DNA from 2 places in the Kitasatospora herbaricolor genome. Region 2 is predicted to be linked to the other one. Evidence: riboswitches for the same ligand, from Rfam matches in the RefSeq annotation. Region 2 holds a riboswitch; the other holds the start of a gene.
The links. Region 2 has a riboswitch for glycine ahead of gcvT (glycine cleavage system aminomethyltransferase GcvT). Riboswitches for the same ligand answer to the same signal wherever they lie in the genome.
Positions count from the first base shown of each region.

Region 1 (14,250 bases), 4.1 Mb from region 2:
CCCTACGGTGGCGGCCGCGCCCGCACCGCGATCACGCACAACCGGACACGGCCCAGGTCCCGTCACACCAGACACGCCACGCCGGTATGCCGCACTCGCACGCCGATCTCTCACGGAGAGGCGACCCCGCCATGACATTGCAGACCCCCCAGCCTCCGCCCAGCGCCCTGCGCGCCGTCCTGGCGGCACTCGATTCGGAGACCGCGCTGCGCCAGCCGGCCGCCGCCGCGCTGCGCCGTCCCCACGGCACCCTGCTGCCCGCGCACCCGCTCGCGGTGCACGTCCTGGACGGCCCCCGGCCCCGACTGACGGCCGCGCGCCGGACGGGCTGGCGGTTCCTGATCAAGGACGGCAGCGAGGTGGCGGCGGCGGCCGAGGTGGTCCAGGGCGTCGAGGGGCACACCTTCTCGCACTTCACCGCCGGCCCCTACCTGGACTCGACGGTCCGGGCGCTGCGGCAGGCCTGGCAGCTCGCGCAGACCTCGCGCGCCCGGCACCAGCCGCGACTGCTGACCTTTCCCGGGCAGTACGCCACCGCGCTGTGGCTGCACGCACCCGACGCGGCCCCGGCGTCCGACCTGCTGATCCCGCTGGCCCCGGCGCCGCTGGGGGTCACCGCGCACCGCGCCTACCCGGCGACGGACCTGCTGGCGCTGCTCGCCGCCCCCGCTCCGGCCAAGCCGATGGTCCTCGGGGTCTCCTGACACCCCGATGCTCCGGACGGGTCATCCCGGGTAGCCCGATCGGGCCATGCCCGGCATGGCCCGTCCGGCATTTATTTCTGCTCCGCGCCATCTGAATGGGTGATCTATGCGCGGGAGTTGTGGCGCATGTCACCAAATTGCTGCGCGAAGGCCGACGGAAGCCGACACTGGGACCCAGCGTGGAAGGACCACCTGTCCTACCCACAGAATCGCCGGCTCACACCTGGGCCGGCGGGACAGGATCCGGCTACCGCGGCGGCTCCCGGCGGACTATCCCGACGGCAACCGCATCACGGGGAGGATCGCAAGCGAAGCGAGGGTACGACCCATGTGCCAGCACCGTCCGGAATGCCCTTCGGCCGACTCCGAGGACCGCGAGGCCGCCGCGACCGTGGCCTGCCACCCCGAGCAGGGGTGGAGCCTCCTCTGCAACGGCGTCCTGCTCTTCGAGGACACCGGCGAACTCCTGCCCGACGGCCGGGTGATCGCCCCGCGCCGCCCCCTGGCCTTCGCGGCCTGACCGGCGCCGCACCGTACGGCGGGACTCCCCGCCCGTGCGGCAGGACAGCCCGGCGGCGTGGCGCGGAGCCCCGCGGCGGGTACGGCGAGCAGCAGCGGGCCCCGGCGGATCGAATCCGCCGGGGCCCGCTGCTTCGTACCGGGTCAGCTCACGCCCGCGGGCGCGGCACCGGTCAGGCGCCGTACTCGTCCATCGGCGGGCAGGAGCAGACCAGGTTGCGGTCGCCGTAGGCGCCGTCGATCCGGCTCACCGGCGGCCAGTACTTGTCCGCCGGGTTCACGCCCGCCGGGAAGACCGCCTCCTGGCGGGAGTAGCCACGGGCCCACTCGCCGGCCAGGGTGGCGGCGGTGTGCGGGGCGCCGCGCAGCGGGTTGTCCTCCGCGGCCCACTCGCCCGAGCCGACCTTGTCGATCTCCCCCCGGATCTCGATCATCGCGGCGCAGAACCGGTCGATCTCGTGCAGGTCCTCGGACTCGGTGGGCTCGATCATCAGCGTGCCGGCCACCGGGAACGACATGGTCGGCGCGTGGAAGCCGTAGTCGATCAGGCGCTTGGCGATGTCGTCCACCGTCACGCCCGTGTCCTTGGTGAGCGGGCGGATGTCGATGATGCACTCGTGCGCGACCAGCCCGCCGGGGCCGGTGTAGAGCACCGGGAAGTGCGGCGCCAGCCGCTTGGCGATGTAGTTGGCGTTCAGCACCGCGACCTGGGTCGCGTGCTTGAGGCCCTCGCCGCCCATCAGCCGGACGTACGACCAGGAGATCGGCAGGATCGCGGCCGAGCCCCACGGCGCGGCGGAGATCGGGCCGACGCCGGTGGCGGGGCCCGCCTCGCTCTGCAGCGGGTGGTTGGGCAGGTACGGCGCCAGGTGGGCGCGGACGGCCACCGGGCCGACGCCCGGGCCGCCGCCGCCGTGCGGGATGCAGAAGGTCTTGTGCAGGTTCAGGTGCGAGACGTCCGCGCCGAACTTGCCCGGCTTGGCCAGGCCCACCAGCGCGTTGAGGTTGGCGCCGTCCACGTACACCTGGCCGCCGGCCTCGTGCACGGCCGCGCAGATGTCGGTGATGGTCTCCTCGAACACGCCGTGCGTGGACGGGTAGGTGACCATCAGGACGGAGAGCTGCTCGCGGTGCTGCTCGATCTTGGCGCGCAGGTCGTCGACGTCCACGTCGCCGTCGACCAGCGTCTTGACCACGACCACCCGCATGCCGGCCATCACGGCGGAGGCCGCGTTGGTGCCGTGCGCGGAGGACGGGATCAGGCAGACGTCGCGGCCGGTGTCGCCGTTGGCGTGGTGGTAGGCGCGGACGGCCAGCAGGCCGGCCAGCTCGCCCTGCGAACCGGCGTTGGGCTGGATGGAGACCGCGTCGTAGCCGGTCACCTCGACCAGCTGCTGCTCCAGCTGGCGGATCAGGGTCAGGTAGCCCTGGGCCTGCTCGATCGGCGCGAAGGGGTGCAGCTGGCCGAACTCGGGCCAGGTCACCGCCTCCATCTCGGTGGTCGCGTTGAGCTTCATGGTGCAGGAGCCCAGCGGGATCATGCCCCGGTCCAGCGCGTAGTCGCGGTCCGACAGGCGGCGCAGGTAGCGCAGCATGGCGGTCTCGGAGCGGTGGCTGTGGAAGACCGGGTGGGTGAGGTACTCGTCCTCGCGCAGCAGCGCGGCGGGCAGCGCCTCGGCGCTCTCGTCGATCTCGGCCTGCGGCACGCCGAAGGCGGCCCAGACGCCGGCCAGGTGCTCGCGGGTGGTGGTCTCGTCGCAGGACACCGAGATCAGGTCGGCGCCGTCCTGGTGGACGTTGATGCCCCGCGTGCGCGCGGCGGCGGCGATCTCGGCGGCCCGGCCCGGGACGCGGGCGGTGACGGTGTCGAAGAACGCGTCGTGCAGCAGCTCGACGCCCCCGGCGCGCAGCCCGGCCGCGAGCGCGGCGGCGTAGCGGTGGGTGCGCCGGGCGATGTCGGCCAGGCCGTCGGGGCCGTGGTAGACGGCGTACATCGAGGCCATCACGGCCAGCAGGACCTGCGCGGTGCAGATGTTGCTGGTGGCCTTCTCGCGGCGGATGTGCTGCTCACGGGTCTGCAGCGCCAGGCGGTAGGCGCGGTTGCCGTCGGCGTCGACCGAGACGCCGACCAGGCGGCCGGGCAGCGAGCGGGCGTACTCGGCGCGCACGGAGAGGTAGCCGGCGTGCGGGCCGCCGAAGCCCATCGGGACACCGAAGCGCTGCGAGGTGCCGCAGGCGATGTCGGCGCCGAGCGAACCGGGCGACTTCAGCAGGGTGAGCGCCAGCAGGTCGGCGGCCACGGCGACGACGGCGCCGAGCCCGTGGGCCTGCTCGATCAGCGGCTCCAGGTCGCGCACCACACCGGTGGCGCCCGGGTACTGCAGCAGCACGCCGAAGACACCGCGCTCGGCGATCTCGGCCGGGATGCCCGCGGAGAGGTCGGCGACGACCACCTCCACACCGGTCGGCTCGGCCCGGGTCCGGATGACGGCGACGGTCTGCGGCAGGGTCTCGGCGTCGACCAGGAACACCCCGCCCTTGACCTTGGTGACCCGGCGGGTCAGCGCCATCGCCTCGGCGGCGGCGGTGCCCTCGTCGAGCAGCGAGGACCCGGAGGTCGGCAGGCCGGTGAGGTCGGAGACCACGGTCTGGAAGTTGAGCAGCGCCTCCAGGCGGCCCTGCGAGATCTCCGGCTGGTACGGGGTGTAGGCCGTGTACCAGGCCGGGTTCTCCATGACGTTGCGCAGGATCACCGGCGGGGTGAAGGTGCCGTAGTACCCCAGGCCGATCATCGGCGTGAGCACCTGGTTGGCGGCCGCCAGCTCGCGCAGCTCGGCGAGGACCTCGGCCTCGCTGCGGCCGGCCGGCAGGTCGAGGCCGTCGATCGAGCGGATCGCCTCGGGCACGGCCGCGGCGGACAGCTCGTCCAGCGAGCCGTAGCCCACGTGGGCGAGCATCTTCTCCTGGGCCCCGGAGTCGGGGCCGATGTGGCGGGTCTCGAAGGGGCTGGCCTGCTCAAGCTCGGTGAGGGTCGCGGAGCTGAGCGGGCGACCGGCGTTCGGCTGGGCGTTCATGATGGTCGAGGCCTCCTGGTCACGGACCGGCGGGGGCGCGCACGCCGGTCGGCCGTGACCGCTGCGGACAGCGGGCCGGCCCTGGCGAACGAACCCAACAGGCCTCCCCCTCTGTCATCGGGACCTGAGAGCTTCGCCCGCGCGGGATGCCTGAGCACCCCGTCGGCTTGCACCGTCGGTGAGGGTGGTGGCCGTCGGCTCCCTCGCCGGCGGTCCTGCCCTGCTTTCCAGAGTGACCTATCCCACACGGTACGGATGCCTGAGAGATTCCGGGGAGGAGTTGCTCCTTCGGCGCCCCCGCCGGCGTCTCGTCGGCCGGGGACTCTCCCGAGCGGGCTCGGCGGTCGCGCCCAGGGTACCAGCGGGAGCCGCCCCGATCACGGGTGCGCCCCGGCTCCGGATCGGAGTACGCACTGGTCCGGGCGGGCGGACTGCCCGCCCGGACGGCGGCGCTCCGCTCGCAGGCGCCCGGTTCATGCCTTTTCGTATGAAGTGGCGGATGGGCCGGACCCTCCAGCCGTACCCCTGCGGGAGTTCCGCAGGAGCATCCGCACCGGAGGAATTGAGTGCAAACCGACATCGACCCCAGAGACCTGATCGGGCACCGGGCGGTCGACCGCAACGGCGACAAGATCGGCACCGTGGACGAGGTGTACCTGGACGACGCGACCGGCGAGCCCGAGTGGGCGGCCGTCCGGACGGGCATCTTCGGCCGCGACGCCTTCGTCCCGCTGACCACCAGCGAGTTCTCGGGCGAGGAACTGCGGGTCCCGTACGACAAGTCGCTGGTGAAGGACTCTCCGGACTTCGGCGTGGGCCAGCACCTCTCCCCCGCCCAGGAGCTCCAGCTGTACCGCTACTACGGGCTCGACACCCCGGCGGACAACCGCTCCGGCTCGGCCAAGGACACCGGCGCCGACGACCGCCCGGCGGACATGGACTTCGGCGCCGTACCCGGTACGGCGGGGACGGCGGCCGCCGGTGCGGCGGTGGCGGGCGGCGCGGCCGCCGCGACGGCGGGCCGGGGCAGCGAGACGCCCGCGCCGGAGAAGGCCGAGAAGCTGGAGAAGCTGGAGCGGCCCGTCGAGCCGCCCGCGGCGGGCGCGCCGGCCACCGCCGTCGGCATCGCCGCCGCCGCGCCCGAGCGCAGGTCGCCGGCCGCCGAGGAGACCAACGTCCGCACGGTGGGCGCCCCCGCGCCCACCGCCGGCCAGGCCGCCCCGGCCCCGATGTACGCCAAGCCGGCCGAGGCGGAGCCGCTCGCCGCTCCCGGTGCGGACGCCGCCACCTCCGCACCCGGCGGCCCGGTCGAGATCACCTGCCACGAGGAGCGGCTCGACATCAGCACCGAGTGGCAGGTGACCTACACGGCCCGGCTCCGCAAGTACGTGACCAGCGAGACGGTCGAGCGGCACGTACCGGTGGTGCGCGAGCGCGTCCGGGTGGAGCGGGTGCCGGTCACCGAGGGCGAGCGGGACGCGCTGACCCAGGAGGAGATCGCCGAGGCCGTGGAGGAGGTCACCCTGCGCGAGGAGCGGCCGGTGGTGCGCAAGTACCTGGTGCCGATCGAGCGGGTGCGGCTGGTGGTCGAGCGGTTCACCGAAGATCACGTGGTGCGCGAGGAACTGCACCGCGAGCACGTCGAGATCCAGGACGGCTCCACCGCCGGCGCCCCGGGCCAGGCATCCGCGCACGCCGCCCCGGCCGGCCACACCGCCCGGGCCTCACAGCCCGCCCAGGCCGCCTACTCCTCGGGCGGCACGGGCGCTGCCGCGTCCGGAGAGTCCTCGGCGATGCGGCCGGACTCCCCCGCCGACTCCCCCTCGGCCGTCCGGCCGACGGACAGCTCGGCGGCGGCGCCGGCCGCCGCACAGGCCGCCGCGCAGTCGCGCCCCGAGCCGCTGCGCACCCTGGGCTGAGCAGCTGGTCCCGAGGACGGGCAGGCCCCGGACCGTACGAGGTCCGGGGCCTGCCCGTCCTCGGCATGTCCGGACACCGCTGCCGCGAGGCATGACCGGCGGCGGGCCGCCGGCCCGGCAACGGACCGGACCGACCCGCTCCGGCCTGCACTTTGCCAAAGCTTCACCGATCGATATTTGACACAGTGAAGTATCTGCCGCCAAAGTTACTTCAGCTAGTTCACTTTCATTCGCCTGAAGCAACGTCCTCGGGCACACGTACTGGAGGAAGCACCGTGAGTGAGGCCCCACAGCCCACCACCGCGGCAGAGAAGCAGAGCAGTGCCCGGGTACTCCCTGCCCTGATCCTGGCGATGCTGGCGTTCAGCGTGGTGCAGACCGCGGTCGTCCCGATCCTGCCCTCGCTGGCCAAGGAACTGAACGTCTCCGGTTCCAACATCACCTGGCTGATGACGGCCAACCTGCTCTCGGCCGCCGTCCTCACCCCGCTGCTCGGCCGGTTCGGCGACCTGCGCGGCCGCAAGCCGATGCTGCTGATCTCGCTGACCGGGCTGGTCGCCGGCTCCGCCCTCGCGGTGAGCACGCACTCCTTCACCTGGCTCGTCGTGGCCCGCGTCCTGCAGGGCGCCGGCGGTGGCGTGCTGCCGCTCGCGATCAGCATCGTCCGGGACGAGCTGCCCAAGGAGAAGGTCACCGGCGGCGTCGCCGGGATCAGCGCCTCGATGGGCGTCGGCAGCGGCCTCGGCCTGGTGGCCACCGGCCTGCTGCTGGAGCACTGGAGCTACAAGTCCATCTTCTGGATGGGCCTGGTCTTCGGTCTGATCGCCGTCGCACTGGTGGCCCTGCGCGTCCCCAAGGACCCGGTCGTCGACACCGAGGGCGGGGCCGACCCGCTCGGCGCGATCACCCTGGCCGGCTGGCTCTCCGCCCTGCTCGTCGCCGTCAGCCAGGGCAACACCTGGGGCTGGACCTCCAACAAGACCCTCGGCCTGTTCGCCGTCGCCGCCGTGGTCGCCCTGATCTGGGGAATCATCGAGGTCAAGGTGAAGCACCCGCTGGTCGACATGTCGATGATGTCCCGCCCGGCCGTCGCCTTCACCAACCTGGCCGGTCTGCTCATCGGGTTCGGCATGTACGGCTCCTTCATGGTGATCAGCAACTTCGCCCAGACCCCCGAGCGGCTCACCCACTACGGCTTCACCGCCACCGTGCTGCACGCCGGTGTGATGCTGCTGCCGTCCGCGGTCGGCAGCATGGTCGCCGCCCCGCTCGGCGCCGTGCTGATCGCCCGTCGAGGACCGCGCCTGCCGCTGGTGCTCGGCGGTGTCCTCGGCGCCGTCGCGATGTCCTACCTGGCCATGCGGCACAGCCACGAGGGTGACCTCTACACCGCCTCGGCGATCTTCGGTCTGGGCATCGGCCTCGCCTTCTCCGCGATGCCGGCCTACATCAACGGCGCGGTCCCGGTCGAGCAGAGCGGCATCGCCAACGGCATGAACGCCGTGCTGCGCACCGTCGGCGGTGCCATCGGCACCGCCGTGATGGCCGCCATCCTGACCGGCGACACCATCCCGCGCCTGCCGGTCGCCCTGCCGACCCTGAACGCCTACCAGCACGCGTTCTGGACCGCCGCGGCCGTCTGCCTCGTCGCCGGCGCCGTGCCCTTCCTGATCCGCCGGATCAAGCCGGCCGCGCCCGCGGCCGACCTGGCCGACGCACCGAACTCCAGCCCCGTGCTGGTCAAGACCGACGCCTGACGAGGCGTCCTCCCCCGGGCCCAGGGACAGGGCGCGGGGGGACCGGGCCACCGGGGATCGACGAGGGCATCGCGATCACCCACGGCCCGGCCCGACACGCGGCCCCGCCCGGAACACTCCGGGCGGGGCCGCTCCGTCGTTCGCACCGCCCCGCCGGGGAAGCCGTGCCGGCCGCTTCACTCCTGCCGTCCTCACTCCTGCCTCCTTCACTCCTGCCGCAGCGGCAGCGGCCGGGCCGGCTCCAGCGCCGGATCGTCCACCAGGAACGTCCGCACCCGGCCCGGCCCGCTCCACGGCGTCTCGAACCGCACGGTCACCCGCCCGACCCCGCTGCCCTGCACCCACCCCGGCCCGTGCTCGGTGTGCGTCACGTCCTGCCCGGGCATCCAGCGCCGGACGGCGGGCACCTCGGCGTCCTCCCCGGCCTCCCCCGGCTCACCGGACGCCTCGGCCGGCTGCTCCCCCGGCGACGACCCGCCCGGCTCCGAGCCGTCCTCCGGCTCCGCCTCCCGCTGCTCGGCCTGCTCCCGCGCCGCCTCCCGCACGGCCTGCGCGAAGAGGTCCTCCTGGGTGTAGTCCGCCAGCTGCGAGACGCCGACGCCCAGCAGCCGCACCCCGCCGGTGACGTCGACCTGGGCCGCCAGCCGCCGCGCGGTGTCGGTGATCACCGTCTCGTCGTCGGTCGGGCCGCGCAGCGTCTCGGAGCGCGTCAGGGTCGAGAAGTCGAAGCGCCGTACCTTGAGCACCACCGTGCGGCCGGAGCGCCCGGCCGCGCGCAGCCGGCCGACGCAGCGCGCCGCCAGCACGTCCACCTCGTGCAGGATCCGGTCGCGGTCGGCCAGGTCCACCTCGAAGGTGTCCTCCACCGAGACGGACTTGGCGTCCCGGTCGGGCACCACCGGCCGGTCGTCCAGTCCCAGGGCCATCTGGAGCACGCCCGCGCCGTGCGCCCGCCCGAGCAGCTGCACCAGCTCCGCCTCGCCGGCGTCGGCCAGGTCCGCCACCGTGATCAGACCGGCCCGGCGCAGCACCTGCTCGGTGGCCGGGCCGACGCCCGGCAGCGCCCGGACCGACATCGGGCCCAGCACCGCCCGCTCCCGGCCGGGCGGGACGAGCACCAGCCCGTCCGGTTTGGCCTGCTCGGAGGCGATCTTCGCCATCAGCTTGGAGCCCGCCGCGCCGACCGAGGCGGTCAGCCCCGTCCGCCGCTCGATGTCGGCCCGGAGGTCCTCCGCCAGGGCCAGCACCAGGGCCGCGCCGTCGGAGGCCGCGGTGAGCGCGGGGCCGTACGGACCGGCCGCCAGGTCGACGAAGGCCTCGTCCAGGCTGAGCGGCTCGACCAGCGGCGACAGCTCCCGCAGCAGGCCCATCACCAGGTCGCTGACCCGGCGGTAGGCCTCGAAGCGGCCGGTCAGGAAGGCCGCGTTCGGGCACAGCCGCCGGGCCTGGGCCATCGGCATCGCGGAGTGCACGCCGAACTTGCGGGCCTCGTACGAGGCGGTGGAGACCACGCCCCGGCCGCCCAGACCGCCGACGAGCACCGGTTTGCCGCGCAGGCTCGGCTTGGCCGCCTGCTCCACCGAGGCGAAGAAGGCGTCCATGTCCAGGTGGATGATGCTGGGCAGTGACCGCACCTGCCGATCATGCCGCAGAGGTCCGACAATCAGGCCTCCGCGCGACCGGCCCGGCGCGCCCGGCCGGTCGCCAGGGCCGGCAGCTCATGGTCACGCCCGCCGGCGCGAGGTCACGTCGCCCGGCGCCCGGTCAGCGCGCCGCGCCCGCGTCCGCGAGCGCGCGCGGGATGCCCTGCTCCTGCGGACCGAGCAGGGCCGGGTCCGGCCGCAGCCAGGCGTTCAGCGCGGCCTTCCCCGCGCCGGGGATCTCCCGCAGGCCGCCGTAGTACCAGGTGACGTCGTGCCACTCCTGCACCCCGACCGCGTACGCGTCGACGCCCGCGGCCTGACAGAGGGCCAGCGCCCTGCGGACGTGGAACTCCTGGCTGACCAGCACCGCCCGGTCGACCCCGAAGATCCGCCGGGCCCTGGTGCAGGAGTCCCAGGTGTCGAAGCCGGCGTAGTCGCCCACCACCCGGATCTCCGGCACCCCGTGCTCGATCAGGTAGCGCCGCATCGCGTCGGTCTCGTCGTAGCTGGCCCGCCCGTTGTCGCCGGTCACCAGGATCGCCCGGACCTTCTGCCGCTGGTACAGCTCCAGCGCCGCGTCCAGCCGGTGCGCGAGGTACGGGGACGGCGTGCCGTTCTGCAGGCCGGCGCCGAACACCACCGCCACGGGGGCCTGCGGCACGCTCGCCACGGTGCGGACCCGCTCCGCCGTGCTGACCCAGAGCCAGGCGCTCGGCGCGAGCGCCACCACGCACAGCAGGACGAGCAGTTGGAAAGCGCGGCGCTGCCCACGGCGCTGCCGCAGCCAGGCCGGCCCACCGAGTACGACCCGCACGAAGCGTATGACCCGCACGACCCCTCCTTGATCGGTTCACCACCGGTGACGACGCGACCGGCCCGGACGGTTCCCCGTCCGGGCCGGTCGCGGTGGTGCGGATCGCTGATGAGTCGTGGGGTCGCGGGCCCACCCGCCTGCGGCGCCCGACCGATCGGCCCGCCGCGCGGCGGTGGCCTGGGCGGCGCCGTGCGGAAGCGCCGTGCGGGGCGGCTGGTCAGCCGGCGCGGTTGCGCCGCTGGGCGAGCTCGTCCGCCGGGTCCTGGCCGACCAGGGTCTCGCCGGTGTCCGTACGTTCGGCGTGCAACCGTCCCAGCGAGGACTCCAGTTCCTTCCAGACGGCGCCGACCGCGATGCCGAACACGCCCTGACCGCCCTTCAGCAGGTCGACCACCTGCTGCGGGGTGCTGCACTCGTAGACCGTCGCGCCGTCGCACATCAGGGTCAGCCCCGCCAGGTCTCCGACCTCGGCGGACTGCAGATGGGTGACCGCCACCCGGATGTTCTGCAGCGAGACGCCCGCGTCCAGCAGGCGCTTCACGATCTTCAGGGTCAGGATGTCGCGGAAGCTGTAGAGGCGGTGCGTGCTCGCCGGGTACACCGACCGCACGCTCGGCTCCAGCAGCCCGGTGCGCGCCCAGTAGTCCAGCTGGCGGTAGGTGATGCCGGCCGCCGCGCAGGCGGTCGGGCCACGGTAGCCGACCAGCGCGGAGGTGGGGGCGAGTCGTTCGATGTCCGGCTGGCCGCCCTGGACGGCCGGGAAGCGCCCGATCCTGGTCCCGGCCCGGGCCGGCTCGGCGCCGCCGGGCTCCGCCTGCCGGGCGTCCCAGCCGCGCTCCACCACGGTCCGGCCGGTGCGCTGCACATGCACGGAGCACACGCCACCCACGGCCACGTCATCGCCGGTGCTGGTCATGCCTACCTCCGTCCACCTGTGCTGCGGGCAACCCGGCCGCGCGTGACAATCCGCAGCCACTCCTGACGGTAGGCAGTCACCCATGGCCCGTCAACGATCGCCACGCCGGGCACGCCAAACCGCGTCACTCGGGAGAGTGGTTTTTCGTGCCCCCAGTGTGGGTAAGTGGACGACTTTTGGCAAAACCGCGACGGCGGGCCCCAGCAGCCGGAACGGCCCACCGGACCAGCTTCGAAGGTCACGACGGGTGCGGCGGCCGATCACCGACCGTAGCGCGGCCGACCGCCGCGGGTGCGCCGGAGGCTCACAGCGGGTAGAGCGGCCGTTCACGTCGAGGCACGGGGCAGAGCAGCCACCGGCCATCGGCGACCGCACAGGGGCCTGGGGGGCCGGGCCCCCGGCCGCGGACAGCGAGAAGCCCGTGCGAACCGCACGGGCGGGGAGCCGGCGGGCGGCGCCTACTGCTGGCCGCCGCCGAAGTCCTCGGGCGAGACCTGGTCGAGGAACTCGCGGAACTTCTCGACCTCGTCCTCCTGCTCGTCCGGGATCGCGATGCCCGCCTCGGCGAGCACCTCCTCGCTCCCGTAGATCGGGGTCCCGGTCCGCAGGGCGAGGGCTATCGCGTCGGACGGGCGGGCGCTGACCTCGACCCCGCCGGTGAACACCAGTTCGGCGTAGAAGACGCCCTCGCGGAGGTCGGTGATCCGGACCTCGGTGAGCTGCTGCCCCAGGGCCTCCAGCACGTCCTTGAAGAGGTCGTGCGTCAGCGGGCGCACCGGCGTCATGCCCTGCTGGGCGAAGGCGATCGCGGTCGCCTCACCCGGACCGATCCAGATCGGCAGGTAGCGGTCGCCCCCGACCTCGCGCAGCAGCACGATGGGCTGGTTCGACGGCATCTCCACCCGGACACCCACGACGTCGAGCTCATTCACAGTCGCAACCCTATGGCCCACACCCCGGATATGAAAGCGCAACCAGGACCGGGCTGGTCACAGCCCTGCGACCGGCCCCGCGAGGCCGCCGTCCGGAGCCGCCTAATGACGGGTCCGCATCCCGGCCTGGACCATCGCCGCGTGCAGCCGGACGGACAGCGTGGCGAGATCGCGCGCGGTGGCCTCGGCGTGCGCCCGGGTCTGCGGGTTCCGGTGCCGCCGCAGCGGGGCGACCACCTGGTCCACCAGCGCGACCTCGCGGTCCGCGGCGGCCTTCATGGCGCGCAGGTGGCGCGGTTCGAGTCCGTACCGGCCCAGTTCCGCCACCAGCCGGGCAACCTGCAGGGCCTCGCCGTCGTACCCGCCGTCCGGCCCCGGCACGACCAGGCCGTACGACTCCCACTCGGCGAGCTCGCGCTCCCCGGCCTCGGCGGCGGCCAGCAGCTCGGCGCGGCCGAGCCGGACCCCGGAGGCCGCGCCGGAGGCGGCCACCAGCTCGCGGTCGGCCTCCTCCATCGGCCCGGGGCGGGCCTCCGGCGCGGGCAGCGCCGGCGGCGCCTCCCCCCGCTCGATCGCGTCCAGGTGCTCGCGGATCACTCTCAGCGGCAGGTAGTGGTCGCGCTGCATCCGCAGCACGTACGCCAGCCGCTCGACGTCGGCGGGGCTGAACTTGCGGTAGCCCGAGGGGGTGCGCTGCGGCTCAACCAGGCCCTCCGCCTCCAGGAACCTGATCTTGGAGATGGTGACCTCGGGAAAGTCGTCCCGGAGGTGGGCCAGCACCGCGCCGATGCTCAGCAGTTCCTCACCGCGCCGCCGGGGGTCACCGGGGCGGTGGACGGTGCGGACATGCTGCCTGGGGGCCGCGATCACCCCCCGCACACCCTGCTCCGGCCGCGACTGCGACGGGGGCACCGGCTCCGGGCCGAGGTGTGCGGGGGTGATCGCCCCGAGAGATGTGGGAGGGTTCGCGCTCACTCGGGCTCCTGCCGAAGTCGTGGTCAGTACCCCCGGTGGTGGCTGGCGAAGAACACCAGCCGGTACTTGCCGATCTGCACCTCGTCGCCGTTGTTCAAGGACACCTCGTCGATCCGCTCCCGGTTGACGTACGTGCCGTTGAGGCTGCCGACGTCCGCGACGGTGAAACCGCCCCCCGGCGTCCGGCGGAACTCGACGTGCTTGCGCGACACCGTGACGTCGTCCAGGAAGATGTCACCCTGCGGGTGACGGCCGGCCGTGGTCTTGTCCGAGTCGAGCAGGAAGCGGCTGCCGGAGTTCGGGCCGCGCTGCACGATCAGCAGGGCGGAGCCCGGCGGCAGCGCGTCGATCGCCGACAGCACCTCGGGCGAGAGCGCGGGCTGGGTGCCCGTGCCGGCCTGGGTGGCGTTGGGGTCGTAGGACTCGAGACCGGAGATCGAGATGGTCGAGGTGGTCTCCGCGGCGCCCTCGGGGTGCAGGCCGCCACGCAGCGCGGTGCCGCAGTTGGAACAGAAGCGGGCCGCGACGGGGTTCTGGTTCCCGCACCTGGGGCACGGAGTGGGGCCACCCATGTTCACAGCCTCCTGGCGCGGCAGACCCGAGGGGTCGTGCCCGGCGTAGGGATCCGGGGCAAACCCTCCACCAGAGGTTGAGGGTCCTGTCGGGAAACCTATGCGCGGGGCGCCGGAGGGGTCAACCGACGCGCCGTAGCCCGCGGGATTCCCTCCCTGGGGGGCGCCGGCGCCGTCCCTGAACAGCGGCCGGTCGGCCGCGTACTCGACTCCCTCGGGAGCGGAGCGCATGCCCGGCAGGGCGGGCTCTTCGTCGGCCCGGCGGTGGCGCGCGGTGGGCGCCTCGACAGCCGCACCACTGCGGTTGTTGCGGCCGAACAACTTCGAGAAGAAACTCACGGGCGAATCCCCTTGCGTGTGACAGACCCGCCCGCGGGGCAGGGTGAGAACCTCGGACAGGCTGCGAGCCCGGCTGATCGCCGGGC
Region 1 is NZ_JAUSVA010000002.1:1,843,066-1,857,315, forward strand. It holds gene J2S46_RS08410 (hypothetical protein) at 132-704, shown strand; gene J2S46_RS08415 (DUF5999 family protein) at 1,033-1,224, shown strand; gene gcvP (aminomethyl-transferring glycine dehydrogenase) at 1,397-4,297, opposite strand; glycine riboswitch at 4,402-4,533, opposite strand; glycine riboswitch at 4,535-4,637, opposite strand; gene J2S46_RS08425 (PRC and DUF2382 domain-containing protein) at 4,864-6,216, shown strand; gene J2S46_RS08430 (MFS transporter) at 6,492-7,973, shown strand; gene J2S46_RS08435 (DNA polymerase IV) at 8,180-9,607, opposite strand; gene J2S46_RS08440 (SanA/YdcF family protein) at 9,738-10,439, opposite strand; gene J2S46_RS08445 (MerR family transcriptional regulator) at 10,648-11,346, opposite strand; gene J2S46_RS08450 (bifunctional nuclease family protein) at 11,805-12,278, opposite strand; gene ftsR (transcriptional regulator FtsR) at 12,381-13,073, opposite strand; gene J2S46_RS08460 (double zinc ribbon and FHA domain-containing protein) at 13,277-13,825, opposite strand.
Region 1: it holds a riboswitch for glycine, as region 2 does, so the genes downstream of both, gcvP (aminomethyl-transferring glycine dehydrogenase) here and gcvT (glycine cleavage system aminomethyltransferase GcvT) in region 2, are expected to answer to the same signal.

Region 2 (14,250 bases):
AGGCGGATCCGCTCGCGCTGCTCCTTGCGCCGGGGGTCGGGCACCGGCACGGCCGACATCAGGGCCGTGGTGTAGGGGTGCATCGGCGTCTTGTAGAGCGAGTCCCGATCGGCGATCTCGACGATCTTGCCGAGGTACATCACCGCGACCCGGTCCGAGACGTGCCGGACCACCGAGAGGTCGTGCGCGATGATCAGGTAGGTGAGGCCGAGCTCCTTCTGGAGGTCGTCCAGCAGGTTCACCACCTGGGCCTGGATGGAGACGTCCAGGGCCGAGACCGGCTCGTCCGCGACGATCATCTTCGGCCGCAGCGCGAGCGCGCGGGCGATGCCGATGCGCTGGCGCTGGCCGCCGGAGAACTCGTGCGGGTAGCGGTTGTAGTGCTCCGGGCTGAGGCCGCAGAGTTCGAGCAGCTCCTGGACGGCCTTCTTGGTGCCGCCCTCGCTCTTCACGTTCTGCAGCCGGAACGGCGCGCCGACGATGGTGCCGACGGTGTGCCGCGGGTTCAGCGAGGAGTACGGGTCCTGGAAGATCATCTGGATGTCGCGGCGCAGCGGCCGCATCGCCCCGGTGCCCAGGTGGGTGATGTCGGTGCCCTCGAACTCGACGGTGCCGGAGGTCGGCTCGTCGAGCCGGGTGACCAGCCGGCCCATCGTGGACTTGCCGCAGCCGGACTCGCCGACCACGCCGAGGGTCTCCCCCGGGTTGACGGTGAAGTCGATGCCGTCGACCGCGCGCACCGCGCCGGACTGGCGCCGCAGCAGGCCCTTGGTGATCGGGAAGTGCCTGGTGAGCCCGGTGACCCTGAGCAGCGGTTCGCGGTCGGAGGCGGGCGCCGGTGACGGGATCGCCGCTACCTGAGTGTCCGTCATGAGGTCTCTCCTGAGGGGTGGTACGTGCTCACAGCCGGGGCGCGATCTCGTCGGTGAAGATCCGGTGCCGTTCGGCGGCCGGGATGTGGCAGGCCGCGCGGTGGCCGGGGGAGGCCTCCGCGAGCACCGGCACCTCGGTCGTCGAACGTCCGCCGGTGAGGCCGGCGTACGGGCAGCGCGGGTGGAAGGCGCAGCCGCTGGGCACGTTGATCAGGCTGGGCGGGGTGCCCTTGACCGGGATCAGCCGCTCCTGGAGCTCGCGGTCCAGGCGCGGCATCGAGCCCAGCAGGCCCCAGGTGTAGGGGTGCTCGGGGCTGTCGAAGAGGGTCCCGGCGGGGCCGTGCTCGATGCACTTGCCGCCGTACATGACCAGGATGTCGTCGGCGAGTTCGGCGACCACCCCGAGGTCGTGGGTGATGATGATGACGGCCGAGCCGAACTCCTGCTGGAGGTCGCGGATGAGGTCCAGGATCTGCGCCTGGACGGTGACGTCCAGGGCGGTGGTGGGCTCGTCGGCGATCAGCAGGGACGGGTCGTTGACCAGGGCCATCGCGATCATCGCGCGCTGGCGCATGCCGCCGGAGAACTCGTGCGGGTAGGCGTCGACCCGCTTGTCGGGCTGCGGGATGCCGACCCGGTCGAGCATCTCGATCGCGCGCTTGCGGGCTTCCTTCTTGCTCGCACCGGGGTGGTGCGCCCGGTAGCCCTCGACGATCTGCGCGCCCACCGTGTAGTAGGGGTGCATCGCGGTGAGCGGGTCCTGGAAGATCATGGCCATCTTCTGGCCGCGCAGCTGCCGGACCCGGTCGGGGTCGGCGCCGATCAGCTCCTCGCCGTCCAGCCAGACCTCGCCGGAGATCTGCGGTGCGCCGCGCTTGGTGCCGGTGCGGTGCAGGCCCATGATCGAGAGCGAGGTGACGGACTTGCCGGAGCCGGACTCGCCGACGATGCCGAGGGTCTTGCCCTTCTCCAGCGTGAAGTTGAGGCCGTCGACGGACTTCACCAGGCCGTCGTCGGTGGGGAAGTGCACCCGCAGGTCGCGGACGGTGAGGAAGCCCTCGGGGGCGCCGGCCGCCTTCTGGAGCCGGCTCTGGGCCTGGGTCTGGGTCTTGCTCATGTCAGCCTCACCCGAGGATCGACAACGGCGTACAGCAGGTCAACCAGCAGGTTGGCCAGGATGATGAAGAAGCCCGCGAAGAGGGTCACGCCCATGATCACCGGGAGGTCGCTGCCGCTGATGGCGGCGACCGCCTCGTAACCGAGCCCGCGGAAGTTGAAGGTGGTCTCGGTGAGCACCGCGCCGCCGATCAGACCGCCGAGGTCCATGCCGAAGACGGTCAGGATCGGGGTGAGGGTGGAGCGCATCGCGTGCTTGCCGATGACCGTCCGCTCGCCGAGGCCCTTGGCCCGGGCGGTGCGGATGTAGTCCTCACCGAGCACGTCCAGCAGGGTGGCGCGGGTGAGCCGGGCGTAGGTGGCGGCGTAGAGGAAGGCCAGGGTGATCCACGGCAGCAGCAGGTTCTGGAACCAGGCCACCGGGTCGTCGGTCAGCGCCACGTAGTCGTGCGGGAACCAGCCGAGCTGGTAGACGAAGATCGCGCTGGCGAGCATGCCGGTGAAGTAGATCGGCAGCGAGACACCGGCCAGGGCGGTGGTCATCGTGAAGCGGTCGAGCAGGGTGCGGCGGCGCAGCGCGGAGACCACGCCGGTCGCGGTGCCGAAGACCAGCCACAGCACGGCCGCGCCGAAGGCGAGCGAGGCGGTGACGCCCAGGCGGTCGAGCAGCACCGGCCAGACCGCGCGCTCGGTCTTGAAGGAGTAGCCGAGGCAGGGGGCCGAGCAGTGGGTGACGTCGACCCCGGTGCTGTAGTCCCGGCCGGCGAAGATGCCCTTCAGGAACAGGAAGTACTGCTCGATGATCGACTTGTCCAGGCCCATCTTGTGCCTGATGCCCTCGATCGCCGCCTTGTCCGCGATCTTGCCCACGTAGAGCAGTGCGGGGTCGCTGCCGGTGATTTTCGGCACCATGAAGAAGATGCCAAAGGTGACCGCGGAGACCACCAACAGCATGGCGACGACGTTGACGAGCCGTCGGATGAGATACACGAGCACTGCGGCCGGCGCCGCCGGTGACCGGCCGAGCCCCCTTGTGGGGGGCCCGGCCGGCCCGGCGAAGCCTTCACCTGCCCTTCGGACTAGCGATACGAACTACGGGAGCGGGTAGAGCAGGTCACTTGCCGTCGGAGACACCGAGCGCCTGGAAGTCGATCTCGCCGCCCAGGGCGTCCTGGGTGTAGACGTTGGTCAGGCGCGGGTTGCGGTAGTTGAGCGCCTTGTCCGCGACGATCGGCAGGTAGTAGCCGCTGTCGATCACCTTGTGGTTGATCTTCTTGTAGAAGTCGGCGGCCTTGGCCGGGTCGGTCTCGGCGGTCGCCGAGTCGAACCAGCCGTTGATCTCCGGGTCGTTGATCTCGGAGTAGTTGCTGTTGCCGTTCTGGGTGATGAACCGGCCGTCGGTGAGCGGCTGGAGGTAGCCGCTGCCGTTCGGGTAGTCGGCGGCCCAGCCCATCACGATCAGGCCGTAGCCCTTGGTCGCGACGACGCTCGGCGAGCCGATCTCGGAGGCGATCAGCTTGCCGTCGTACTGGTCGACGGTGACGTCGACGTTGATGGCCTTCAGCGCGCTCTGCAGGGCGACGGCGGAGTTGACTTCCTTCTCCTTGTTGCCGCGGACCGCGATGTTGGTCTTGAAGCCTTCCGGCTTGCCGCAGAGCTTCAGCTCCTCCTTGGCCTTCTCCACGTTGGGCTTGCCCTTGGTGAAGCCGAACGGGTCGTAGTCGTCCGAGCCGAGGATGTTCGGGGGCAGCATGGAGCCGTAGGTGGAGCCGGCCGTCGACCCGCCGCGGGCGGTCTGCAGGGCGGTGGTGTCGGCCGCGTAGAGGACGGCCTTGCGGCAGTGCTCGTTGTCGAACGGCGCGACCTTCGGCACCACCGAGATGTAGCGGATGAAGCCGTTGTAGGCGTCGTCGGTGTTGGCCTTGAGCTTCGGGTCGGTGAGGACCTTGGCGCCGGCGGCCTGGGAGAGGCCGGTCTGGCTGAAGTCGATGTCGGCCGAGCCGTCGAGCAGACGGGCGTCCATGTCGTCGGCGTTGGTGGTGATGGTCAGCTTGACGGTGTCCGGCAGGGCCTTGCGGACGGTGTCGGTGGCCTGGTCCCAGTTCTCGTTGCGGACCAGCTCGACGGACTTGCCGGGCTCGATCGACTTGAACTTGTACGGGCCCGAGGAGACCGGCTTGTCACCGTACTTGGAGCCGGTGTCGAGCTTCTGCGGCACCGGGGAGGCGCTGCCCATGGCGAGCAGGTAGAGGAAGGACGAGTCCGGCTTGGCCAGCTTGAAGACGATGGTGGTGTCGTCCGGGGTCTCGACCGTCTTCAGGCCCAGCTTGTTCGGGTCCGCGTCGGTGTACGGGCCCTTGTAGTCCTGGCCCTGGTCCAGGGACTGGATCAGGTAGGTCGGGCCGCCGCTGATGACGTCCTGGGCGAAGATGCGCTCGATGCCGTACTTGATGTCCTTCGAGGTGATCGGCGAGCCGTCCTCGAACTTCAGGCCGGCCTTCAGCTTGAAGGTGTAGGTCTTGCCGTCGGCGGCGATCTCCGGCTGGGCGGCCGCGAGGTCGGGGACGAGCTTGAGGCCGTCCTTGCCGGGCTTGGAGTCGTACGTCAGCAGGGTGCGGGCGTAGTAGCGCTGGAAGTTCCACACCGAGGCGTAGTAGGCGCGGCCCGGGTCCCAGGAGTCGGCGTCCGTGCTGGTCCACAGGTTGATGGTGCCGCCCTTCTTGTCCGAAGGGTTGAGCACCTTGCCGACCGCGGCGTTGAAGCCGCCCTCTGCACCCTTGCTGGCGTCGCTGCTGCCGCCGCCCTTCGAGCCGCCGCAGGCGGTCGCGGTGAGCGCCAGGGTGGCCACCAGGGCAGCGGCGGCGAGCGTCCGGTTACGCGTCATGAGTACGGTTCCTCCTGAAGATGTGCGGGCCCGATCGGTCCGCCGAGGGGGGTGCTGTCCCCTGGTGTGGGGGGTGGGTCTGAAGGGGCTCAGTTGCCCTTGGGGTCGAGCGCGTCACGCAGCCCGTCGCCGAAGAGGTTGAAGGCGAGCACGGTGATGAAGATCGCGAGACCGGGGACGACCATGTAGGTCGGGTCCACCTGGTAGATCTTGGTGGCCTGGGAGAGCATCTGCCCCCAGGAGGGCGTGGGCGGCTTGACGCCCGCGCCGAGGAAGCTGAGCGCCGCCTCGCTGAGGATGTTGGTCGGGATGATCAGCGTCGTGTAGACGAGGATCGGGGCGACCAGGTTGGGCAGCAGCTCGCGCAGCAGGATGTGCACCGGGCCGGCGCCGAGGCTCCGGGCCGCGTCGACGAACTCGCGTTCGCGCAGCGACAGGGCCTGGCCGCGGACGATGCGTCCGATGTAGGGCCAGCCGAAGAAGCCGATGACCAGGATCAGGATCGCCATCCGGACGCCGCTGCCGCTCAGGCCGAGCAGGTCGTTGGGCATCACCGAGACCAGCGCGATCGAGAACAGCAGCTGGGGGAAGGCGAGCAGGACGTCCATGACCCGGCTGATCGCGGAGTCGATCCAGCCGCCGAAGTAGCCGGCCGCGACGCCCATCAGGACGCCGATGACGACCGAGACCCCGGCCGCGAGGAAGGCCACCAGCAGCGAGATCTGGGCGCCGTAGAGGATCCGGCTGAAGACGTCCCGGCCGAAGGTGGGGTCGACACCCAGCAGGAAGTCACCGCTGATGCCGCCGAACGCGCCCTTGGGCAGCCCCAGTTCGGGGTTGATCTGATCCGGGTGCGGTTCGTCGACCGGGTGCCCGAAGAGCGAGCTGAGCACCGGCGCGAACAGCGCGGCGAGGATCAGCAGCATCACCACGACGCCGCCCGCGAGGGCGACCTTGTCGCGTTTGAGGCGGTCCCAGGCGATTCTGCCCGGGGAACGGCCTTCGATCTTCTTGACCGGCGCCGCTGCGGGTGCCGCTCCGGTCTCGGCCGGGCCGGCGGATCCGGTGGTGTCGATGGGTGTGGTCATGAGTCAGTTCGGTCCCCTCGCCGACGGTGGCCGGCCCACGGTGCCCGGTCGCGCGAGGTGTTCCGACCCGGTCCGGGTCGGGACTGCGTGAGCGGGTTGCGCTACTGGTGCGTTTTGCATCGGTGCGGTGGTGCTGGTCGCCGGATCGGCGGTACGGCGGTGCGGAAGACAGCGGAACGGGGTGCTGAGGTGCTCCGTGCGGGATGGGCGTCGCGCGGATCATTCGGTCTGCGTGCGCGTTCGCCCTTGTGGGGCCCGGTGCGAGCACTGCATTGCGCAGAACTCTCTGCCATCCCCCCGGGCTTGCGCCAGCCCTGACAACCGAAGGATGCCCAACTGTGATCTGTGGGCATGCACAGCCTCAGGAGCCGCATACGCTTCTTCACATATCTGTTACATGCATGTCAAGATCAATGACGAAAATGGCTGGCGAATGCCCCTGGGAACGTCACGACCGGCCTGACATGACATCAGGCCGGTCGGGTGCGAAATGAATGTTTCGTGGCCGTACAGGACGGGAATTGCGGCGCCCGGACCTCAGCGGCCCGGATAGCCCGGCCACGGCTGCTGCGGCCACCCCGGGCCCGCCGGCGGTGGCTGGGTGCCGTACGGGTACGAGGCCTGCGGCGGGTACGCCTGGGCCGGGTACGGGGCCACCGGCGGCCGGCCGGCCGCCTCCCGGTCGAAGAACGGGCGCGCGTTGGCCCGCATCCACATCGCCACCGGGTCGTACTCGTCGCCCATCGCCACGGTCGACACCGCGAGCCCCTCGGGGGCCACCGCGATCGCCCGCTGCATCAGTGCCCGGACCGCCTCCACCGCCGGCGGCGAGGTGTCGTACAGTTCCAGTCCGATCGCCAGGTACGGCTCCCCCACGGCGGGACGCACCCAGGCCCGGCGCAGCGCCCGGACGGCCCGCACCTCCAGCGCCTGGTGCTCCAGCAGCCCGTAGAACTGCGGTGCCTGGACCTGCGGTTCGCTCAGGTGCAGCGGCCCGGCCGGCAGCCGGTCCAGACCCGCCGCGATCCGCCGCAGGTCCGCCCAGGGGATGCCGACACCGCCGCCGGGGGCGTGCGGGTTCAGCCACAGGCCCCAGCGGGTGCGGTACAGCGAGGCGGCGATCTCCTGCCCGGAGATCACCTCGTGCCCGCGGGCCCAGCCGCTGGACGCCAGTTGCTCGGGCGAGGTGACCGCGGGCGCGTACCCGTGCCCGGAGACGTCCATGTTCCCGTACTGCGCGTCCGGGCTGCCCGCGGAACCGTGCCAGAGCAGCATCCAGACCTGGCCCTCGGCCAGCGCCCGCAGCATGCCCTCGTACGCCTCGTACCGCTCCGGCGCGACCTCGCGCAGGGCGCGTTCCAGCGCCCCCGGGTCACCCCCGGGGCGCGCCGCGGGAGGCGGGCCCCAAGGCCCCGGTGCTCCGCCGCCGGCCGCTGCCGCGTTCATACGCCCACCTCGATGGCCGCCACGCGAAACGCGCACCTTCTGCCGGCGCGCTCGCCCCGCTCGCCCACTTCGAGCCCTCTTCCTGGTCTGCCGCCGCCGGTGTGGCAGGGGTGTCCGTCCCGGGGTGTCCGGACGCAGCCTATGGGGCGCTGCGGACAGTCGCCATGCCGACGTGCCCCGACCCCGCCGGTCACATCCTTGTGTAGAAGGGCTGTACCCGGCCGAGCAGCCACTCGACCACCGGGTCGTCCACGAGGTCGAGCAGCACGAGGTGGACGCCACCGGGAAGCGGCGCGGTTCCCAGCGCCCGCCCGAGCGCCTCGTTCACCGCGCCCGGGTCGGCCGGCCAGGCCTGGTCGAGCTGGACCCCGACGAACATGACGGTCGGCTCCCCCTCCACGCTGGCCAGCGCCCGACGTGCCGTCAGCACCCCCGGCAGCGCGGCCAGTTCGGCGGCCGCCGCGGAGAGGAAGGCGAACGGCTCCTCCTCCGGCGCGGGCTCCCGCAGCGCCACCCGGCCACCGGCACCGGCGTCCGTCTGGGTGTCCCAGCGGTCCTCCCGCGGCCCGCGGCGCAATTCGGCCACCCCGGCCGGCGGCACCGGGATGCCCACCGGCGCGTCCGGGTTGACCGCGATCCCCAGCCCCAGCGGCAACCCCCGCGCGAACTCCCACACCGGGGCGACCGCGAAGGCCAGCCCGGGGGCGTGCTGCAGGAACTGCTCCTGGGAGGAGAACACCGGGACGTACGGCGCGCCCGCCAGTTCGATGGTCGGCAGGTCCAGCGACTGCCCCTGCGGGTCGGCGCCGGCCGGCAGGGGGATCCAGACCTGGCTGCGCGCCAGCACCTCGATCACCCGCGGCGTGGCACCCGGGTCGCCCAGCGCGGCGGTGAGCACCTGCTCCAGCTCGTTGGCGGGCCAGCTCCCCCCGGGCGGCGCCGCCTCCGGCCCGCCCCATGCCTGCGTCTCCTCCGCCGGGTAACCCATACGCCCCTGTACCGCCCCATCTCTAGCCGCCGGCCTCCCAGCCTATCGGCCCGTCCCCCCGCCGGACCGGGCGCACGGGATCAAGGGGAGGCCTCCACGTCCCGCCTACGAGCCCCGCGTACGAACAGCCCCCGCGCCGCTTCGCAGCACGGCCGGGCGGCGGCCCAGGGCCGCGGAAACCGGTCCGTGCCCGCACCGGCCGGCGGACCCGCGGATTCCCGGGACCCCCGGCCGGCCGGAGGCCACGACCACGAGCGAGCCTTTAAGACCCACCGCCCGGCATGCCATGATGTGCCCGTCCCCGTGAGTCGCTTCGGCGGGGCGCCCAACTCCATACAGGCCGCTCGAACCCGCGCGGGAGAGTCCGGAGTGCCCCCTGGGGTACGGCCGGCGCCGAAGGAGCAAGTCCTCCCCGGAATCTCTCAGGCACCCCTACCGCACGGGCGAGGCACATCTGGAAAGCGGACACGGCCCTGCCGTGCGCCCACCCACGGTGCAAGCCGCCATGCTGTCCCCAGGGCAGCGCGCGGTGAAGCTCTCAGGTTGTGACGACAGATGGGGAGACCCAGCCGCCGCATGCCCGCGCGCAGGTCAGGTCCCCGTCGGGGCCGGTCCGGCGTGCGCTCACCTGAGTGCCCAGCCCAAGGAGTACAGGCCATGTCGTCCCCCCGTCTCACCGCGCTCGACGCGCTGCACCGCGCCCTCGGCGCCACCATGACCGACTTCGCCGGCTGGGACATGCCGCTGCGCTACGGCAGCGAGCGCGAGGAGCACCTCGCCGTCCGGACGAAGGCCGGCCTGTTCGACCTCTCGCACATGGGTGAGATCACCGTCTCGGGCCCGCAGGCGGGCGAGCTGCTGGACCACGCGCTGGTCGGCTTCATCTCCGCGCTGGGCGTGCTCCGCGCCCGCTACACCATGATCTGCGCCGAGGACGGCGGCATCCTGGACGACCTGATCGTCTACCGGACCGCCGAGGACGAGTACATGGTGGTCGCGAACGCCTCCAACGCCCAGGTGGTGCTGGACGCGCTGACCGCCCGCGCCGAGGGCTTCGACGCGGTGGTGCGCGACGACCGCGACGCGTACGCGCTGATCGCCGTGCAGGGTCCGGAGGCGAACGGCATCCTGGCCTCCGTCACCGACGCCGACCTGCCGGGCCTCAAGTACTACGCGCTGCTGCCCGCGACCGTGGCCGGCAAGCAGGTCTGGCTGGCCCGGACGGGCTACACCGGCGAGGACGGCTTCGAGATCTTCTCGGCCCCCGCCGACGCCGAGCACCTGTGGAACGCGCTGACCGAGGCGGGGCAGGGCGTCGGCCTGGTCCCGTGCGGCCTGTCCTGCCGGGACACGCTGCGCCTGGAGGCGGGCATGCCGCTGTACGGGCACGAGCTGAACACCGAGCTGACGCCGTTCGACGCGGGCCTGGGCCGGGTGGTGCGTTTCGACAAGACCACCAACGGCGGCGCCTTCGTCGGGCGCAAGGCGCTGGAGCAGGCGGCCGCCGAGGCGGAGACGAACCCGCCGCGGGTGCTGGTCGGCCTGGTCTCCGAGGGCCGGCGGGTGCCGCGGGCCGAGTACGCGGTGGTGGACGCCGAGGGCGCCCCGATCGGCCGGATCACCTCGGGTGCGCCGTCCCCGACGCTGGGCAGGCCGATCGCGATCGCCTACGTGGACGCGGCGCACGCGACGCCGGGCGGCACCGTCGCGGTGGACGTGCGCGGCAAGCACGAGCCCGTCCAGGTGGTCGCGCTGCCGTTCTACAAGCGCGCCCGCTGAGGCCCGTCACCGGTCCGCACCGCCGAGGCCGCGCGGCCGGGCCCGCACGCCGGTGCGGGCGCCCGCCCGCGTGAGCGCGGTCACCCACCGTCACCCCTGTCCGGGCCGCCGGGCCGATCCGGCGACCCCGCATTTCCACCGACTGCTTCCCATCCTGGAGAATGACGCCATGAGCAACCCCCAGCACCTGCAGTTCAGCAAGGAGCACGAGTGGCTGACGGCCGCCGAGGGCGGTGTCTCGACCATCGGCATCACCGCCCACGCGGCGGACGCCCTCGGTGACATCGTCTACGTGCAGCTGCCCGAGGTCGGCGACACCGTCACCGCAGGTGAGACCTGTGGCGAGCTTGAGTCCACCAAGTCGGTCAGCGACCTGTACTCCCCCGCCACCGGCGAGGTCGTCGAGGTCAACCAGGCCGTCATCGACGAGCCGGCCCTGGTGAACTCCGCCCCCTTCGAGGGTGGCTGGCTGTTCAAGGTCCGGCTCGACGGTGAGCCCGCGGACCTGCTGAGCGCCGACGAGTACACCGCCCTCACCGGCGGCTGAGTCCCCCGACGGGGCGGCCGCAGCGCGGCGGCCGCCCCCGCCCGGCCCCTTGCCCGCTCCCGCCCGCCGCCCGGCCGTCCCCGCGGCCGACGAGCTGCGCGCGGCTGCCCCATGACGGGAAGACCACACCATGACTGTCCTCAACCAGTCCCTGCACGCTCTCGACCCGGAGATCGCCGCCGCGGTCGACGCCGAGCTGCACCGTCAGCAGACCACCCTGGAAATGATCGCCTCCGAGAACTTCGCCCCGGTGGCGGTCATGGAGGCCCAGGGCTCGGTGCTGACCAACAAGTACGCCGAGGGCTACCCCGGCCGTCGCTACTACGGCGGCTGCGAGCACGTCGACGTGGCCGAGCAGATCGCCATCGACCGGGTGAAGGCGCTGTTCGGCGCCGAGCACGCGAACGTCCAGCCGCACTCGGGCGCGCAGGCGAACGCCGCGGCGATGTTCGCGCTGATCCAGCCGGGCGACACCATCCTGGGCCTGAGCCTGGCGCACGGCGGCCACCTGACCCACGGCATGAAGATCAACTTCTCCGGCAAGCTCTACAACGTGGCCGCGTACCACGTGGACGAGAAGACCAACACGGTCGACATGGCCGAGGTCGAGCGCCTCGCCAAGGAGCACCAGCCCAAGCTGATCATCGCGGGCTGGTCCGCCTACCCGCGCCAGCTGGACTTCGCCGAGTTCCGCCGCATCGCGGACGAGGTCGGCGCGCTGCTCATGGTCGACATGGCGCACTTCGCCGGCCTGGTGGCCGCGGGCCTGCACCCCAACCCGGTGCCGTACGCGGACGTGGTGACCACCACGACCCACAAGACCCTCGGCGGCCCCCGCGGCGGCGTGATCCTCTCCAAGGCCGAGTACGCCAAGAAGATCAACTCCGCGGTCTTCCCCGGCCAGCAGGGCGGTCCGCTGGAGCACGTGATCGCCGGCAAGGCCGTCGCGTTCAAGGTCGCCGCCTCCGAGGAGTTCAAGGAGCGCCAGGAGCGCACCCTGGCCGGCGCCAAGATCCTCGCCGAGCGCCTGCTGAAGTCGGACGCCACCGAGGCCGGCGTGTCCGTCCTGTCCGGCGGCACCGACGTCCACCTCGTCCTGGTCGACCTGCGCAACAGCGAGCTGGACGGCCAGCAGGCCGAGGACCGCCTGCACGAGGTCGGCATCACGGTCAACCGCAACGCGATCCCGAACGACCCGCGTCCGCCGATGGTCACCTCCGGCCTGCGGATCGGCACGCCGGCGCTCGCCACCCGCGGCTTCCAGGCCGAGGACTTCCGCGAGGTCGCCGACATCATCGCCGAGGCGCTGCTGCCGACCTTCGACGAGGCCAAGGCCACCGCCCTGAAGACCCGGGTCAGCGCGCTGGCCGCGAAGTACCCGCTGTACCCGAACCTGTAGGACCCGAAGCAGCAGGGCCCGAAGCTGCACGGCCCTCATCTGCAGGGCCCGCTTCACCTCTCGTGAGTCCCGGCACGCACCCGCCGAGCCTCCCGAAACCCCGGGGCACCGCGCACACTGGAACGTGGCGCGCGGTGCCCCGACGCGTGTACCCGCTTGTCCTTCCACGAGACCAGACAAGGACGTCCCCCCGTGGCCATCAGCGTCTTCGACCTCTTCTCCATCGGCATCGGCCCGTCGAGTTCCCACACCGTCGGCCCCATGCGGGCGGCCCGGATGTTCGCCCGCCGCCTGAAGTCCGAGGGGCTGCTGGCCCAGACCGCCGCCGTCCGGGCCGAACTGTTCGGCTCGCTCGGCGCCACCGGCCACGGCCACGGCACCCCCAAGGCCGTCCTGCTCGGCCTGGAGGGCAACTCGCCCCGGACCGTCGACGTCGACCAGGCCGAACTGGACGTCGAGCGGATCAGGGCGACCAAGCAGCTGCGGCTGCTCGGCCACGACCTGGCCGACGCCCACCAGATCGCCTTCGACACCGACACCCAGCTGATCCTGCACCGCCGCCGCTCGCTGCCGTACCACGCCAACGGGATGACCCTGGCCGCGTACGACGCCGACGGCGTGCCCGTGCTGGAGAAGACCTACTACTCGGTCGGCGGCGGCTTCGTGGTCGACGAGGACGCCATCGGCGCCGACCGCGTGAAGCCGGACGACACCGCGCTGCGCTACCCCTTCCGCACCGGCGAGGAACTGCTGCGCCTCACCCGGGAGACCGGGCTGTCGATCTCCGGCCTGATGCTGGAGAACGAGAAGGCCTGGCGCAGCGAGGCCGAGATCCGCGCCGGGCTGCTGGAGATCTGGCGGGTGATGCAGGAGTGCGTCGCCGCCGGCATGTCCCGCGAGGGCATCCTGCCGGGCGGCCTGAAGGTCCGCCGCCGCGCGGCCTCCGGCGCCCGGGCGATGCGGGCCGAGGGCATAGGGCCGGCCAACGCGATGGAGTGGGTGACCCTCTACGCGATGGCGGTGAACGAGGAGAACGCCTCCGGGCAGCGCGTCGTCACCGCCCCGACCAACGGCGCGGCGGGCATCATCCCCGCCGTCCTGCACTACTTCATCAACTTCATCCCCGGCGCGGACGAGGACGGCATCGTCCGCTTCCTGCTCGCGGCCGGTGCGATCGGCATGCTCTTCAAGGAGAACGCCTCGATCTCCGGCGCCGAGGTCGGCTGCCAGGGCGAGGTCGGCTCGGCCTGCTCGATGGCGGCCGGCGGCCTCGCCGAGGTCCTGGGCGGCTCCCCCGAGCAGGTCGAGAACGCCGCCGAGATCGGCATCGAGCACAACCTCGGCCTCACCTGCGACCCGGTCGGCGGCCTGGTCCAGATCCCGTGCATCGAGCGCAACGGCATGGCCTCGGTCAAGGCGATCACGGCGGCCCGGATGGCACTGCGCGGCGACGGCCGCCACCACGTCTCCCTCGACAAGGCGATCAAGACCATGAAGGAGACCGGCGCCGACATGAAGGTCAAGTACAAGGAGACCTCGCGCGGCGGCCTCGCGGTCAACGTCATCGAGTGCTGACCGGCCGACGCGGCGGCGCGTGACAGCCTCACACCGTGGCGGGGCCTACCGGTTCGTCCCGGTGGGCCCCGCCACTGGCGTGAGGCCCGTCAGACGGCCGGGAGATCGCCCGCCTTGACCCCGGCGACGAAGGCCGACCAGGCCTCGGCGCGGAACAGCAGTGCCGGACCCTCGGGGTCCTTCGAGTCGCGGACGGGTACCACTCCGGGAAGCCCGTCAGCGACCTCAACGCACTCTCCCTGGCCGTTGCTGTAGGTGCTCTTGTGCCACTTGATACCAAGGTCGCCCTGTTTCACTTGTACTCCTCTGCGACTTCCCTCAACCAAGAGACTGACTTCTCCGGCTGGACCGACGACGCCATGAGACGGAGAAACGTGTCCTCATGACGTGCGATCTCCGACTCCCGCTCGGTATAGATACTGATGGTTGTGACTTCGGAGTAGGCCACACGTCCGGGAAGATCACTGAACGAAAGGATGGAGGACGAGGAGCCCATGGCAGCATGTGCGCCTGCCGAGAACGGCAGCACCTGAATCGTCATGTTGGGCCGGCCCTC
Region 2 is NZ_JAUSVA010000002.1:5,951,610-5,965,859, reverse strand. It holds gene J2S46_RS26370 (ABC transporter ATP-binding protein) at 1-872, opposite strand, end outside; gene J2S46_RS26365 (ABC transporter ATP-binding protein) at 901-1,989, opposite strand; gene J2S46_RS26360 (ABC transporter permease) at 1,986-2,984, opposite strand; gene J2S46_RS26355 (ABC transporter substrate-binding protein) at 3,103-4,872, opposite strand; gene J2S46_RS26350 (ABC transporter permease) at 4,962-5,960, opposite strand; gene J2S46_RS26345 (enhanced serine sensitivity protein SseB C-terminal domain-containing protein) at 6,498-7,406, opposite strand; gene J2S46_RS26340 (enhanced serine sensitivity protein SseB C-terminal domain-containing protein) at 7,597-8,394, opposite strand; glycine riboswitch at 8,740-8,842, shown strand; gene gcvT (glycine cleavage system aminomethyltransferase GcvT) at 9,052-10,173, shown strand; gene gcvH (glycine cleavage system protein GcvH) at 10,343-10,720, shown strand; gene glyA (serine hydroxymethyltransferase) at 10,851-12,119, shown strand; gene J2S46_RS26320 (L-serine ammonia-lyase) at 12,312-13,694, shown strand; gene J2S46_RS26315 (DUF397 domain-containing protein) at 13,784-13,990, opposite strand; gene J2S46_RS26310 (helix-turn-helix domain-containing protein) at 13,987-14,250, opposite strand, start outside.